Regions from separate parts of the Pantoea rwandensis genome, predicted to be linked through region 3. Evidence: predicted binding sites of a transcription regulator. Region 3 holds the regulator's gene; each other region holds the start of a gene.
What was found. The regulator CRP, encoded in region 3, controls carbon source genes, mostly activating them, when cyclic AMP is high. The targets are predictions, from matches to a motif close to ATGTGANNNNNNTCACAT.

Region 1 (4,174 bases), 2.0 Mb from region 3:
ATGTTGATATTCGTCGCGATAAGCCATGATGCGCGGGGCAATAAAGCTGGGCGTGAGCTGGTTAAAGCATTGCAGCGCCCGATCAACAAAATTGCGTGGCAGGAAAGGCAGATGACTGACACGGACATCCCATTTCGCTTTATTGCCCATCATCTTAGGAATGGCCTGGGGACCGAATTTACGGATCGCCAGATACATATGTTTGGCGTATCGCACGGTTAAATCGAACGCGTTGCGATGAATGTACTCTGCCTGCAGGGGCAGTTCGCTCATTTCGGTGAGGAGAAAACGGCGTAACGCCACCAAAACACTCTCATCATGGGTGCCGACATAAAAGGTGTCGCTCCCCGCGCTCGCTTCAAAGGTGGGCAGCCGCACAGCAAACACCACCACTTTTCCTGCACTGCCGGAACTGTCGTGCAGATAACGTAGGTCGCCATTGAAGCGAGCAGGGGAATCAGCGCGGACATCCCGCAGACGGTCGGCGTAATCATCAGCCCAGATTTTGCCGTCCCAATCGGCCTGGTCGCCGGTCTGATACTGTTGCTCAGTCAGACTCTTCAGCATCGCCTCCGGCGTATCACCCAAATCGATACCAAGGTGATTGATCATTTCTAAGCGCCCATCATCATGGATACGGGCAAACAGTGATTTTTCTGTAAAGGCGGGGCCCCGGCGAATCAGTGAACCGCCCGAGTTGTTACAGATGCCTCCCACGACAGAAGCGCCAATGCAGCTGGAACCAATCACCGAGTGCGGTTCGCGTCCCAACGGTTGCAGCGTGTGCTCCAGTTCGGTCAGGGTGGTACCGGGGAAGGCGATGACCTGTCGCGCTTGATCGATGACCTGTACGCCCTTGAGCTGGCGGGTGCTGATGATCACCACGTCGCGGTCATAATCATTGCCATCCGGGGTTGACCCGCCGGTCACGCCGGTATTCGAGGCTTGCATCAAAATAATGACGTCCTGTGCCACGCATACCTTTAGGCTTTGCCACAGTTGCAGCAAGTTTTGCGGCAATATCACTGCCAGTGCCTCACCGCGACCGACACGAAATCCCTTGGTGTACCAGGCTTTATCATCGGCATGGGTCAATACCTGTTTGCCGCCCACTATGCCAGCGAGCTGACGCAACATCTCCTGCGAGTTGGTCATGTTTTCTCTTCTTCGTCATTTATTTGCTGCGATATTGGACAGCCAGATAAACGTGACGTCAATCATTCATCGGTACTGATCAACAAATAACGCACTGAATCATTATCCCTTTATCCTTCATGGAGAAAAGTCGGCGAACTGATAAAAATGCGTGGGAAATCACAATTCAGATCGAAAGAAATTCAGATGAAAAGGCGATGGCAGGTTCGGTGCGTATTCTACGATTAAATAAATATAAACCAAGGATTTTATTGGTTTTATTAAATAACAGCCAAAATTCGCAATGTGATTAATATCACAAAAAACAGCGCTTATTCATGCTTGTCAACGTTACGAGGAATGAAATTCATGGCAAAAATGTGATCTTCGTTGCAAATAGAAAAGCCGTTCACCGGAAGAATGAATGTCAGACGCGCAGCATACGGAGTGATGACAATGAGAATTGGCATAGTGATAAGCGGTGGCGATGTTACCGGAATAAATAACTTTGTGTTTCAGATATCACGTATGACGCAGGCGGATATGGTGTTATTTAATGGCGGCATTCCCGGTTTATTAGAAAATCGCCATCAGGAAATGTCGCAGCGCGATCTGGTGGATTATGCCATCACTTCAATTCCCGTGATGCAATCGGGACGAACCACGCGAAAATTAATTCGCCCTGAGTATGAGGTGATCGCCAAACAACTCAAATCGCTACGCATCGATGTATTAATTATGGCCGGGGGTGATGGCTCATTACAGTTTTTACATACATTAAGCGAATTCGGCGTGAATTGCTTTGGTGTAGGCATGACCATTGATAATGATGTGTTTGGCAGTGACTACACCATTGGTTTCTCTACCGCTTGTGAGCAAGTCTTAAAAGAAGTATCGAAATTAAGAAATACCGGCCGCGCGTTAACCGGTCGTGTATTTATGGTTGAGTTGCTCGGCGGCTATTGTGGCGAACTGACGCTGCAATCGGCGATCAAATCCAATGCTGATTTCGCGCTGATTCCGGAGTGCCAGATCCCGGCGCAAGAACTGGCAGAACGCATCACGCAGCGGCTTGCCGCGCAGAACAGCGTGGTGATTCTCTGCTCTGAAGGTTACACCCGCGAATACTCGCCGGGCTTTCAGGGCGCGATTGATACCTTAATTAAACAGATTGAGCCGCTGATAGGGGTACGAATTCGTAAAACTATTATCGGTTACGGCTTGCGTAGTGGTGACCCGACCTGTGAAGAGATTTATCAAGGCACCATTATGGCCAGTGAAGTTGCGCGCTGTATTCAGTCGGGGATGCGCAACAAAGCGGTGATTATTAATGGCAGTAATCGACCGATACCGATTGATCTTATAAGCATGAAAAAACGCCTGGTTGATACCGAAGGGCATCATTACAAACTCGCTAAACAACTGCATATTCTGTGAGGAAAACGCCATGCTGAAAATATTATGTGTCTGTGGATGTGGTCTGGGTTCTAGTTTCGCCATCGAAATGAGTGCCAAATCCGTATTAAAGAAACTCGAAATTGAAGCGGATATTGATCACACCACTATTTCAGAAGCCAATGCTTTTAAATCCGACATGATTCTCACTCAAAAAGCATTTGCGGATGTCCTTAACGCGGATGCCAGCCCGGAACAAATTAAACGGGTGATTATTCTCAACAAGCTGACCGATAAAGCTGAAATTGAGGAAAAAATCGTGGCGTTTATGAAAGAGCGTAATCTGAAGGCTGCTAACCATGAATAGTGTGATCAACTTCCTGGTAAAAGACTTATTAGGGCAGGCATCAATTCTGATCGCCTTTATTGCTCTGATTGGTCTGCTACTGCAGAAAAAATCCGCAGGTAAGGTGGTGGAAGGCACCTTTAAAACCCTGCTGGGCTTTTTAATCATGATGGCGGGTATCAATATCATAGTCGGTACGCTGACCTTCCTGAATACCATCTTCACCCACGGTTTTGGTATGAAGGGCTATATCACCGATGTGGCCGCCATTGCCGGATTAGCAAGCCGCGAGTTGGGATCAGAAGTAGCGCTGACATTGTTGGTGATCTTTATCGTCAACATCATCATCGCGCGTCTGACGCCGTTCAAATACATCTTCCTCACCGGCCAGGCGCTGCTGTGGATGGCAACCATCGGAGCGGTGATCGGCTATAAAGCCGGGCTGACGGGTTTACCGCTGATCCTAACAGGCGGCATCTTCGGCGGCATTATGGCGGTCGTGATGCCAGCGCTGGCTCAGCCGGTGGTGCGCCGAATCACAGACTCTGATGACGTGGCACTGGGACACTTCTGCACCATCGGCTATCTGCTGACGGCGGCAGTGGCGAAGGTGGTCGGTAAAGGCTCGCGCTCAACGGAAGATCTCAAGCTGCCAGACAACTTCAAGTTCCTGCAGGACACCTATCTGTCGATGGCAGTGGTGATGGTACCGATGTACCTGATCCCGGCAGTGGCAGCAGGACCAGAATTTATCGGCCAGTACAGCAACGGCATGAACTATCTGATGTATGCCTTCATGCAGTCGATTCAGTTCGTCGCCGGCGTGTTCGTGCTGTATAGCGGCGTGCGTTTACTGCTCAACGAGTTGGTGCCAGCGTTCCGTGGCATTGCGATGCGCCTGGTGCCAGATGCAAAACCCGCGCTCGACTGTCCGGTGATGTTCCCTTACGCACCGAATGCCGTGATCGTCGGCTTCCTGGCGACAACTCTGGGTTCCGTGGTCGGTATGCTGGTGTTCCCCATGTTCGGTCTGGCGATGATTCTGCCTGGCCTGCTCACCAACTTCTTTGCCGGTGGCACCGCAGGTGTATTCGGTAATGCGCTGGGTGGACGTCGTGGAGCGATGATTGGCGGTTTTGTACATGGCCTGTTCATCACTTTCCTGCCGGCCATATTGGTGCCAATGCTCGAAAGCTACGGCTTCACCGGTGTGACATTCAGTGACTCTGACGTCATCAGTACCGGATTGATATTGGGCCATGCGTTCCAGGGCAACTGGTTGTTCGTCGCACTCTTTAT
Region 2 (4,174 bases), 1.8 Mb from region 3:
CCGCGCCAGACGATCACAATTTCACTGAATTCATGACGATGCGGTGGGAAGGAGGGCTGAGGCATGCGTTCGGCCACCGCAATCGGCAGATTGGTGGCCGGGAAATAGTCTTCGCGCGTCAAAATCAGCGACATGGTAACCACTCCAATTACAACATCTGCTGGCGCTCCGCTCGGGGCGCGCAGCCAAATTCCCGCCGAAACAGCGTGGAGAAGTGGTTGCTGTCACCGAATCCACACTGATAGGCGATGTCCGTTATGCGCATATCGCTATGACGCAATAAATGCCGGGCCTGCAATAAACGCAGCCGATTCAGGTAGCGCTGCGGGGTATTGCCGGTTTGCTGCTTCATCTGGCGATGCAGGGTGCGCAGCGAAAGCGAGAAGCGGTCGGCCAGCGCATCCCATTCAATATCTTCACTGTAGTGCTCATTGAGCCAGTCAAGCAACCGATGCAGGCGTGCTTCCTGATCCTGCGCCTGATCGTTGTGACCGGCTTCGCGCAACAGCACCAGCAGTTGCAAGAACAACTGTTCCTGATGCGCCTGACGCTCCAGCGACCAGACATCCTGCTGTTTCATCTGCGTCACAATCTGCAGCGCCTGCGCCATCACCTTGTGATTGATACGCCAGTGCGACAGATAGCTGCCGTTTTCATCTCCGGGCAGCAATGATTGTAAACCGGAGAGAAAACGAAACGCTGCCGGGCTGCGATACAGCACATTGGTCAGGCACAGATTCTCTGTTTGTTCATACAGATGGCGATCGTGATCGCGTACAAAGCACACGCAACCGGCGCACAGGGTCTGCGGTTGGCCGTTAAACACGTGAATACCGGAACCTTGCTCAACCAGTACGATTTCATGGAAATCATGATGATGCTCAGGAAAGGCCTGCTGCGGTACGCGCGGCTCAATGGCAATCGCGTAGTTTCCTTCCGGAAAGAAATCAGCACTGTGCAGAACGGTCATGATGCGCCTCTCGATTAACAATTTTGTAACCGAGTCTACGCAGGCGCTGTGCACCTTACCTTGAAATTTAAACCGCACAGCGCAGGAAAATGGCGAATTATTCAAGATCGGCCAGGTGATTGATGGAATTGCGGTAAAGCTCACAACTCTGTTGTTCCACGGTTCTGTGAGCTTTCTCACGATCATCTTTGCCAGCCTGCCAGCGACTATCACGCGCTGGCAGTAAGGGGAAGGTGGCGAGGCGCCTGTATTTATACGCTATAGCCATCTCATCACAGGAAGAAACGCCATGAGTATGCGTAACATTGTTGCCATTGATTTAGGCGCATCCAGCGGGCGCGTGATGCTCGCACAATGGACCTCTGCTAACCAGCGCATCACCCTGCGTGAAGTGTGCCGTTTTGCCAATCAGCGTATTCGTCGCGCCGGTTATGACTGCTGGGATCTCGACAGCCTGGAGCAGGCGATTCGCGCAGGATTGGCGCAATTAGATGATGAGGGCATCGTGCCGGATAGCATCGGCATTGATACCTGGGGCGTGGATCTGGTGCTACTGGATGCCAACGGAGAACGCATTGGCGAAACGGTCAGTTATCGTGACTCGCGCACCGATGGATTGATGGCGCAAGCGATCAATGAGCTGGGCAAAGCCGCCATTTACCAGCGCACAGGTATCCAGTTTCTGCCCTTCAATACCCTGTATCAGATGCGTGCGCTGCACCAGCAACAGCCGGACTGGCAGGCACAGGTTAAACATGCACTGATGATCCCGGATTATCTGCATTATCGTCTGACCGGCAACATGAACTGGGAGTACACCAACGCCACCACTACGCAGATGCTGAACATTGAAACTGGCGAGTGGGATAGCGAGTTGCTGTCGTGGGCAGGGATCGAAGCCGACTGGTTTGGCAAACCGACTGCACCGGGCAATACCGTAGGCAACTGGAACAATGCCAGCGGTAAAAAAATTCCGGTCGTGGCCGTTGCCACGCACGATACCGCCAGCGCAGTGCTGGCCACGCCGCTCATGCAAGACGACGCCGCTTATCTCAGCTCTGGCACCTGGTCCTTAATGGGCATAGAAAGTCTGCAACCCTGCGTAAGCCGCACTGCGCTCGATGCCAACATCACCAATGAAGGAGGCGCGGAGGGCTATCGGGTGTTGAAGAACATCATGGGCCTGTGGTTGTTACAGCGCGTTTGCGGTGAATTGCACATTTCAGATCTCTGCACATTGATTGACGCAGCGGAAAATGAACCTGCCTGTCGTGCCCTGATCAATCCCAATCATCCGCGTTTTATCAATCCTGCCAGCATGGTGCAGGAGATTCAGGACGCCTGCGCCGAGCAGCACATGCCGATTCCACAAAGCCCTGCAGCGCTGGCGCGCACCATTTTCGACAGCCTGGCGCTGCTGTATCGCCAGGTGATAGGCGAACTGGGCAACCTGCGCGGAGCACCGATTCGCCAGTTACATGTGGTTGGCGGTGGCAGTCAGAACCCATTACTGAACCAGTTATGCGCCGATGCCTGCGAAATGCCGGTGCTGGCCGGTCCGATTGAAGCCTCAACGCTCGGTAATGTCGGCTGTCAGCTGATGGCGTTAGGTGAACTGCGCGATGTGGCCGAACTGCGCCGCTGCATCGACAAGAATTTCCCGTTAGAAACGTTTGTACCTCAGAACGCCAGCATCTTCGCTGCCCACCAGGCACGCTTTGCGGCACTGAGCCAACCTGCTAAGGAACTTGCATATGACAAAGCTGATTGAACAAGCCTTTGAACTGGCGAAACAACGCTACGCGGCGTTGGGTATTGATGTGGACCAGATCATGACGAAACTGGATGGCATCTCGGTGTCCATGCACTGCTGGCAGGGGGATGATGTTCGTGGCTTTGAAAACCCGAATGGCGAACTGACGGGCGGCATTCAGGCCACCGGTAACTATCCGGGGCGCGCTCGCAATGCAGATGAACTGCGCGCTGACATCGAGAAAGCAATGTCACTGATCCCCGGCGCCAAACGCCTTAATCTGCACGCCATTTATCTGGAAAGCGACACCCCAGTTGAGCGTGATGCCATTGAGCCGAAGCACTTCAGCGGCTGGGTAGAGTGGGCAAAAGCCAACAAATTAGGACTGGATTTTAACCCCAGCTGCTTTTCGCACCCGCTGAGCGCCGACGGCTTTACGCTGTCCCATGCGGATAAAAGGATTCGCCAGTTCTGGATCGACCACTGCAAAGCCAGCCGCCGTATTTCAGCGCACTTTGGTGAACAGCTCGGGACGCCATCGGTGATGAACATCTGGGTGCCGGATGGCATGAAAGATCTCACCATCGATCGTCTGGCACCGCGCGAGCGTCTGGCCAGCGCGCTGGATGAGGTGATCAGTGAGAAGCTCGACCCCCGTCATCATATTGATGCGGTGGAGAGCAAACTGTTCGGTATCGGCGCGGAGAGTTACACCGTGGGCTCCAACGAGTTTTGCCTCGGCTACGCCGCCAGCCGTCAAACGGCGCTGACGTTGGACGCCGGACATTTCCATCCAACCGAAGTGATTTCCGACAAGATATCCACTGCCATGCTGTATGTGCCGCGTTTGCTGCTGCACGTCAGCCGCCCGGTACGTTGGGATAGCGATCATGTGGTACTGCTTGATGATGAAACCCAGGCCATCGCCACGGAGATCGCCCGCCATCAACTGTTCGACAAAGTGCATATCGGCCTGGATTTCTTTGACGCCTCGATAAACCGCATCGCAGCCTGGGTGATTGGCACCCGCAACGCCAAAAAAGCGCTGCTGCGCGCACTGCTGGAACCCAGCGATCAGCTGCGGAAATGTGAGCAGGAAGGGGATTACACCGCGCGTCTGGCGCTGCTGGAAGAGCAGAAATCGTTACCCTGGCAGGCGGTCTGGGAAGCCTGGTGTCTGCGCCATGATGTGCCTGCCGATGCCAGCTGGCTGAGCGAAGTGCGTCACTATGAACAACAAACATTGCGTCTACGTTAAGGGATCGACCATGCAAAATATTCTCTCTTCTTCATTCGTTCAGGACATGGTGAAGGCGACCAGTGATATGTGGCTGAAAGGCTGGGATGAGCGCAATGGCGGCAATGTCAGCCTGCGTTTGCTGCCGGAGGAAGCGCAGGCCTGGTCAGCTGATTTTTATGCCGAACCGCGCTGTATTGAGTTAACCCAACCG
Region 3 (4,174 bases):
GCACGGTTTTCTGGATGCCAACGACTATTATCAACGTGCCAGCGCTATGCCGCTGCTCACGGGCGTGCGCAAGCCGCTGCTGATCATCCATGCCAAAGACGATCCCTTTATGACCGATGCGGTGATCCCGCAGCCGGAGCAACTGTCGCCTTCGATTGAATATCAGCTGACGCAAAAAGGCGGTCACGTTGGCTTTGTTGGCGGTACGTTAATGAAGCCGAAAATGTGGCTGGAACAGCGTGTGCCTGACTGGCTTTCAACCTATCTGGATGTGTGATCGTGATTATTCCCTGGCAAGAACTTGAAGTCGCAACACTGGAAAACCTGATTGAAACTTTCGTGCTGCGCGAAGGTACCGACTATGGTGAGCAGGAGCGCAGCCTGGAACAGAAAGTCGCCGACGTGCGCCGCCAACTGGAGCGCGGAGACGTTGTGCTGGTGTGGTCGGAACTGCATGAATCCGTCAACATTATGCCGAAAGGCGAGTTTCGCGGTTAATGCACCGCACAGTAATTCGTGGTAACAATGCTCATCGCCCGACTTCACAGGGAGTTCTGTTATGTCAGCCAGGCATCCAATCATTGCCGTGACCGGTTCCAGCGGTGCCGGTACCACCACCACCAGCCTCGCCTTCCGTAAGATTTTCCAGCAGCTGGATCTGCATGCTGCGGAATTGGAAGGTGACAGTTTTCACCGATATACCCGTCCAGAAATGGATATGGCGATCCGTAAGGCACGCGATCTGGGCCGCCATATCAGTTACTTCGGCCCGGAAGCCAATGACTTCGGGCTGCTGGAACAGACGTTTAAGCATTACGGAAAAACCGGGTTGGGTGAGTCGCGCAAATATCTGCACACCTACGACGAAGCGGTGCCGTGGAATCAGGTGCCGGGCACCTTTACGCCCTGGCAGCCGCTGCCGGAAAACACTGACGTGCTGTTCTATGAAGGATTACACGGTGGCGTGGTAACACAGCAGCACAACGTCGCCGAGCATGTCGATTTGCTGGTCGGCGTGGTGCCGATTGTCAATCTGGAGTGGATTCAAAAGCTGGTGCGCGACACCAGTGAGCGCGGCCATTCCCGTGAAGCGGTGATGGATTCAGTGGTGCGTTCGATGGAGGATTATATCAACTTCATCACGCCGCAGTTCTCGCGCACCCACATCAACTTCCAGCGTGTGCCAACGGTGGATACGTCAAACCCCTTTGCCGCACGTGAAATTCCGTCACTCGATGAAAGTTTTGTGGTAATTCACTTCCGTGGGCTGGAAGGCATTGCTTACCCTTACCTGCTGGCGATGATCCAGGGCTCGTTCATTTCACATATGAACACGCTAGTGGTGCCGGGCGGCAAAATGGGGCTGGCAATGGAGTTAATCATGACGCCACTGGTGCAGCGGCTGATTGAAGGTAAACGGATTGAATAATCCAGAAATTCTGTAGCGGCGGCCGTTTGGCCGCCCGCTTATGTTATCGCTCAATCACTTCGTAACTGTGCGTCATTTTCACACTATTGCCGAGCATGATCGCCACCGAGCAATACTTCTCCGCCGACAGATCGACAGCCCGCGCCACTGCTTTATCGCTTAGCGCGGTGCCGCTAACGATAAAATGCAGGTTGATGTGCGTAAAAATACGTGGCGCTTCTTCACGGCGCTCGGAGGTGAGTTTCACCTCGCAGTCAGCCACATCATTTCGGCCTTTCTGCAGGATCGATACCACGTCAATCGCGCTACAGCCGCCTGCTGCCATCAAAACCATCTCCATCGGGCTTGGCGCTTTGTCACCCGAGTTACCGTCCATTAATACCTGATGGCCAGATGAGGATTCTCCGAGAAAGGTCAGCCCTTCCACCCATTTCACTCGTGCCTGCATTATTCTTTCTCCTGAAGTGGCGGTTTTGCCGCCAGAGTACGCTTTCACTTGATAAACAGCAATCCAGACTCTTCCGCCTGTTGCTGAAGCGAGACAACAGAAGACAGCTTGCAAAAGCTGTGCTACAAACAGTGCTGAAAATATTTTCGTCATCACAGACGAAGGCGGGAAGAATCAAAAGCGTAGCTTAAGAATCACCCGGAAATAATTTTCCTTTACTGGAAGCGCTCTACGATTACACCGCCTGACAGGGAAAACTGCCCCCTGTATTTTGGGCACGATTACAACAGAGGATAATAGCGAATGGTTCTCGGCAAACCGCAAACAGACCCTACACTCGAATGGTTCCTGTCCCATTGCCATATTCACAAATATCCGTCCAAAAGCACGCTCATCCATCAGGGTGAGAAAGCGGAAACGCTGTACTACATCGTGAAAGGTTCCGTTGCGGTTCTGATCAAAGATGAAGAAGGCAAAGAGATGATCCTCTCCTACCTCAATCAGGGAGACTTCATCGGCGAACTCGGCCTGTTTGAAGAAGGCCAGGAACGTAGTGCCTGGGTACGTGCTAAGACTGCCTGCGAAGTGGCTGAAATTTCTTACAAAAAATTCCGTCAGCTGATTCAGGTAAACCCGGATATTTTAATGCGACTTTCGTCGCAGATGGCGCGTCGTCTGCAAGTCACCTCCGAGAAAGTGGGCAACCTTGCCTTCCTCGATGTGACGGGCCGTATCGCGCAAACACTGCTTAATCTGGCGAAACAACCCGATGCGATGACGCACCCCGACGGGATGCAAATCAAAATAACCCGTCAGGAGATTGGTCAGATCGTGGGTTGCTCACGCGAAACCGTGGGTCGTATCCTGAAAATGCTGGAAGATCAGAACCTGATCTCCGCACACGGTAAAACCATCGTCGTCTACGGCACCCGCTAATTTCTTATCACCCACGGCGTGATGGCAACATCGCGCCGTTTTTGTTTGCGATGAGCTGATGTGGCGCCGAATCATCTATCATCCTGAGGTCAACTACGCACTGCGGCAAACGCTGGTGCTGTGCCTGCCTGTGGCACTAGGCTGGCTGTTTGGCGATCTGCAAAAAGGCCTGCTGTTCTCATTAGTTCCTGCCTGCTGCAACATGGCGGGTCTCGATACACCACATAAGCGCTTCTTTAAACGCCTGATTGTGGGCGGCTCACTGTTTGCTACCGCCAGTTTCCTGATCCAATTTCTTACCAGTGACGCCATTCCGTTACCGCTGATCCTGTTTGTGCTGCCGCTGTTGATTGGCGTGACCGGCGAAATCAGCCCGCTGCACGGCCGCTTACTGCCCGCTACGCTCATTGCTGCCATCTTCAGCCTCAGCCTGGTGGGCCGCATGCCCATGTGGGTGCCGCCTCTGCTGTATATTGGTGGCACGCTGTGGTACGGCCTGTTTAACTGGTTCTGGTTCTGGCTGTGGAAAGAGCAGCCAATGCGCGAAACCCTCAGCCTGCTGTATCGGGAACTGGCGGATTATTGCGATGCCAAATACACCCTATTGACGCAGCTTACCGATCCCGAGAAAGCGCTGCCGCCGTTGCTGGCGCGTCAGCAAAAAGCCGTTGACCTGATCACCACCTGCTATCAGCAGATGCACATGCTCTCTGCCAGCCGCGATAACAGCCACAAGCGCCTGACGCGGGCTTTCCAGGTGGCGCTTGATTTGCAGGAGCACATCTCGGTGAGCCTGCACCAGCCGGAAGAAGTGCAAAAGCTGGTCGAGCAGAGTCACGCTGAAGCAGTGATCCGCTGGAATGCCAAAACCATCTCTGCGCGCCTGCGCCTGTTGGCCGATGCCATTCTCTATCATCAGTTGCCCGATCGCTTCCACATGGAGAAGCAACTGGGTGCGCTGGAAAAAATCGCGCGCCAGCATCCTGATAACCCGGTGGGCAACTTCTGCTACTACCACTTCAGCCGCATCGCCCGCGTGTTGCGCACGCAAAAGCCGTTATACACTCGAGACTTGATGGCGGATCGCCAGCGTCGCCTGCCGCTGTTCCCGGCGCTGCGCAGCTACCTATCGCTCAAGTCCGCCGCATTGCGCACCGCCGCGCGTATCTCGGTGATGCTGATGTTCGGCAGCGCGCTGGCGCTGTTCTTCAATATCCCCAAGCCTTACTGGATTCTGATGACCATCATGTTTGTCAGCCAGAATGGCTACAGCGCGACACGGGTGCGTATCCAGCACCGTGCGCTGGGCACCTTTGCCGGATTGCTGATCGCCGCAGGATCGCTACAGCTCGACGTCCCCG
Region 4 (4,174 bases), 1.0 Mb from region 3:
GGTGCGCGTCTGCACATCCTGAGCGTGATGGAGCAGGCAATCAGTACACCGCGTCAGGAAATCTCTGAGTTCGCACCGCGCATTTACACCATCAAGATCAATTCAGACAAGATCAAAGATGTCATCGGTAAAGGCGGTTCTGTTATCCGTGCGCTGACCGAAGAAACCGGCACCACCATCGAAATCGAAGATGATGGCACCGTGAAAATCGCAGCAACCGACGGCAACAAAGCGAAAGAAGCGATTCGTCGTATCGAAGAGATCACCGCTGAAATCGAAGTGGGTCGTATCTATGCCGGTAAAGTGACGCGTATCGTTGATTTCGGTGCCTTCGTGGCGATCGGCGGCGGTAAAGAAGGTTTGGTCCACATCTCTCAGATCGCTGACAAGCGTGTTGAGAAAGTGACCGACTATCTGCAGATGGGTCAGGAAGTTCCAGTGAAAGTGATGGAAGTGGACCGTCAGGGCCGCGTTCGCCTGAGCATCAAAGAAGCGACAGAGCAGAAACCAGCGGAAGAAACCCCTGCTGCAACGAATGCATCTGACGCCGAGTAAGCGTTTACTGATTGGCTTCTCCCTGCTCTGCGGGGAGAAGTGTTTGGATCATCGCGAGGGCGGGAATCCTTGTGCACAGCAGGCGGATGACAGGATGGTCATCCCAATGTTTGTATTCGGGAGTGGGAAATGAAGCCTTTTTTGCGCTGGTGTTTTGTTGCGACAGCTATCACGCTGGCAGGATGCAGCAACTCCAATTGGCGTAAGAACGAAGTTCTGGCAGTACCTTTGCAGCCCACACTGCAGCAAGAGGTGATCCTGGCGCGAATGGAACAAATTCTTGCCAGTCGTGCCCTGACCGATGATGAACGCGCACAGCTATTATATGAGCGCGGAGTGTTGTATGATAGTTTGGGTCTGAGGGCATTAGCGCGAAACGATTTCTCGCAAGCGCTGTCTATAAGACCGGATATGCCTGAGGTGTTTAACTACCTCGGTATATATTTAACGCAGGCAGGCAATTTTGATGCTGCCTATGAAGCGTTTGATTCTGTACTTGAGCTTGATCCAACTTACAACTATGCGCATTTAAACCGTGGTATCGCCCTCTATTACGGCGGTCGATACAAGTTAGCGCAAGATGATCTGCTGGCGTTTTATCAAGACGATCCTAACGATCCTTTCCGCAGCCTTTGGCTCTATCTCGTTGAAAGCGATATGGACGCCGACAAGGCCAAAGTCACGCTGAGACAGCGACATGACAAAGCGGTCCGGGACCAATGGGGATGGAATATTGTCGAGTTCTACCTTGGCGACATCAGTGAAAAAACGCTGATGGAACGTCTCAAGGCGGACGCAACGGATAACACCTCGCTCGCTGAACATCTCAGTGAAACCAACTTCTATTTAGGTAAGTACTACCTAAGTCTGGGGGAGAAGGACGACGCGAAAGCGTTGTTCAAACTGGCGGTCGCTAACAATGTTAACAACTTTGTTGAGCACCGATACGCATTGTTGGAACTGGCGCAACTCGGCCAGACACAAGACGATTTATCAGAATCTGACCAGCAATAGCTGACGAACTTTTATTGCCTGAATACTTGTAAAGTCATCATCTTCAAGGTGAGGGCTTTTCTGTTCGTCAAAACTTCTAATTTGAGCCGGTTCACACTTTTTGATGAAAATGACTGAAAATTTTCACGACGAGTTATGTAGACTGGCCGCCGCAATCTAAGAGGCACGTGTACTACATGACTGATATTCAAACCACTTTTTCTGACCTTGGCCTGAACGCTGACATCCTCGAATCACTGAACGGTATGGGCTACGAAAAGCCATCCCCAATCCAGGCTGAGTGTATTCCTCACCTGCTGGCGGGCCGTGATGTGCTGGGTATGGCGCAGACCGGGAGTGGTAAAACAGCGGCATTCTCCCTGCCGTTACTGAACAACATTGATCCAACTGTCCGCGCACCACAGATTCTGGTGCTGGCTCCAACCCGCGAACTGGCTGTTCAGGTTGCTGAAGCCATGACGGAATTCTCTAAACACATGCGTGGCGTGAACGTGGTTGCCCTGTACGGCGGCCAGCGTTATGACGTTCAGCTGCGCGCACTGCGCCAGGGGCCACAGGTTGTCGTAGGTACGCCTGGTCGTCTGCTGGACCACCTGAAACGCGGCACGTTAGATCTGTCTAACCTGCGCGGTCTGGTGCTGGACGAAGCTGATGAAATGCTGCGTATGGGCTTCATCGAAGACGTTGAAACCATCATGGCGCAGATCCCAGACGGTCACCAGACCGCGCTGTTCTCAGCAACCATGCCAGAAGCGATTCGTCGTATCACCAAACGCTTCATGAAAGATCCACAGGAAGTGCGCATTCAGTCAAGCCTGACCACGCGTCCTGACATTTCTCAGTCTTACTGGACCGCTTACGGCCGTAAAACTGACGCGCTGGTGCGTTTCCTGGAAGCGGAAGACTTCGATGCTGCCATCATCTTCGTGCGTACCAAAAACGCCACGCTGGAAGTGGCTGAAGCGCTGGAGCGCAGCGGCTATAACAGCGCAGCACTGAACGGTGACATGAACCAGGCTCTGCGTGAGCAGACACTGGAGCGCCTGAAAGATGGCCGTCTGGACATCCTGATCGCAACCGACGTTGCCGCACGTGGTCTGGACGTTGAGCGTATCAGCCTGGTTGTTAACTATGACATCCCAATGGATGCTGAGTCTTACGTTCACCGTATCGGCCGTACTGGTCGTGCAGGTCGTGCGGGCCGTGCGCTGCTATTCGTTGAGAACCGCGAGCGTCGTCTGCTGCGTAACATCGAACGCACCATGAAGCTGACTATTCCAGAAGTTGAACTGCCAAATGCAGAACTGCTGAGCGAGCGCCGTCTGGCTAAATTCGCCGCCAAAGTACAGCTGCAGCTGGAAAGCAGCGATCTGGATATGTACCGTGCACTGCTGAGCAAAATGCAGCCGGGCGAAGATCTGGATCTCGAAACACTGGCCGCAGCACTGCTGAAAATGGCACAGGGCGAACGTCCACTGATTCTGCCACCAGAAGCACCACGTCCACCACGTCGTGAGTTCCGCGACCGTGATGATCGTCGTGATTCTCGCGACTCACGTGGTCCACGCGAAAGCCGTGGCGATCGCGGTGACCGTGATGGCGCTCCACGTCGTGAACGTCGTGACGTTGGCGAAATGCAGCTGTACCGCATTGAAGTGGGCCGTGATGATGGTGTTGAAGTTCGTCATATCGTGGGCGCGATCGCTAACGAAGGTGACATCAGCAGCCGTTACATCGGTAACATCAAGCTGTTTGGTACCCACTCAACTATCGAGCTGCCAAAAGGTATGCCGGGCGAAGTTCTGCAACACTTCACTCGCACGCGCATTCTGAACAAGCCGATGAACATGCAGTTGATGGGTGATGCTCCTGCGTTCGAACGTAGTGAACGTCGTCCAGGCGGTCGTGATGGTGAGCGTCGTGGTAATGGCGCACCGCGTGGCGAAGGCGCACCGCGTCGCTTCTCTGAGCGTCGTGAAGGTGGTCGTGACTCAGGCCGTGAAGGCGGACGCTTCAGCCGTGAAGGCGGTCGTGGCCCACGTCCAGAAGGTGCTTCTGCACCACGTCGTCGTGACGCGTAAGCGATAAACGCTAAAAAATAAAAAGGGACGCCACGGCGTCCCTTTTTTATGTTCGTAAATTAAACGTTACACGCCGCCGGCAATCAACACCCGCTCTCCACTGACGTAGGCTGACTCTTCTGAAGCCAGAAACAGGGCAACCTGCGCCACATCTTCCGGCAGACCAAATCGTCCCAACGGCGTAGCAGCGATCAGTTTCGCTTTGACATCCGGATTCATCTTCTTGGCAGCCAGTAAACCTTCGGTCAGGATGATTCCCGGTGCCAGCGCATTGACGCGGATATTACGCGGCCCGAGCTCACGCGCCAGGCCCTGGGTTAAGGTATCAATCGCCCCTTTGGTCGCTGCCCATAACACCGAGCCGGGTGTGCTGCGTTGGCTGTTAAGGGCGCTCAGGTTAATGATGGTGCCCCCGCGAGCCGGGAAATGTTTCGCCGCCTGCTGGCAGACCAGTAACGTGCCCAATACATTTACATTGAGCTGCTGCTGCATTTCACTGAGGCTGAGTTCGGCGAAATCGCCGT

Region 1: a site for CRP is predicted at 1,439-1,456, ahead of LH22_RS12945 (6-phosphofructokinase). Genes of this name have one in related genera too.
Region 2: a site for CRP is predicted at 1,099-1,116, ahead of rhaS (HTH-type transcriptional activator RhaS). Genes of this name have one in related genera too.
Region 4: a site for CRP is predicted at 1,649-1,666, ahead of yrbN (protein YrbN). Genes of this name have one in related genera too.

Annotation. Positions count from the first base shown of each region.
Region 1 covers NZ_CP009454.1:2,832,161-2,836,334, reverse strand. Annotated here, with positions in the region: gene dld (D-lactate dehydrogenase) at 1-1,155, opposite strand, end outside; gene LH22_RS12945 (6-phosphofructokinase) at 1,591-2,571, shown strand; gene LH22_RS12940 (PTS sugar transporter subunit IIB) at 2,582-2,896, shown strand; gene LH22_RS12935 (PTS sugar transporter subunit IIC) at 2,889-4,174, shown strand, end outside.
Region 2 covers NZ_CP009454.1:2,659,159-2,663,332, forward strand. Annotated here, with positions in the region: gene rhaR (HTH-type transcriptional activator RhaR) at 1-134, opposite strand, end outside; gene rhaS (HTH-type transcriptional activator RhaS) at 149-970, opposite strand; gene rhaB (rhamnulokinase) at 1,260-2,741, shown strand; gene LH22_RS12175 (L-rhamnose isomerase) at 2,725-3,981, shown strand; gene rhaD (rhamnulose-1-phosphate aldolase) at 3,992-4,174, shown strand, end outside.
Region 3 covers NZ_CP009454.1:873,759-877,932, reverse strand. Annotated here, with positions in the region: gene LH22_RS03905 (hydrolase) at 1-277, shown strand, start outside; gene LH22_RS03900 (YheU family protein) at 280-498, shown strand; gene LH22_RS03895 (phosphoribulokinase) at 560-1,429, shown strand; gene LH22_RS03890 (OsmC family protein) at 1,473-1,877, opposite strand; gene crp (cAMP-activated global transcriptional regulator CRP) at 2,181-2,813, shown strand; gene LH22_RS03880 (YccS/YhfK family putative transporter) at 2,872-4,174, shown strand, end outside.
Region 4 covers NZ_CP009454.1:4,171,442-4,175,615, reverse strand. Annotated here, with positions in the region: gene pnp (polyribonucleotide nucleotidyltransferase) at 1-555, shown strand, start outside; gene nlpI (lipoprotein NlpI) at 685-1,569, shown strand; gene yrbN (protein YrbN) at 1,673-1,729, shown strand; gene LH22_RS19145 (DEAD/DEAH family ATP-dependent RNA helicase) at 1,746-3,650, shown strand; gene LH22_RS19140 (SDR family NAD(P)-dependent oxidoreductase) at 3,717-4,174, opposite strand, start outside.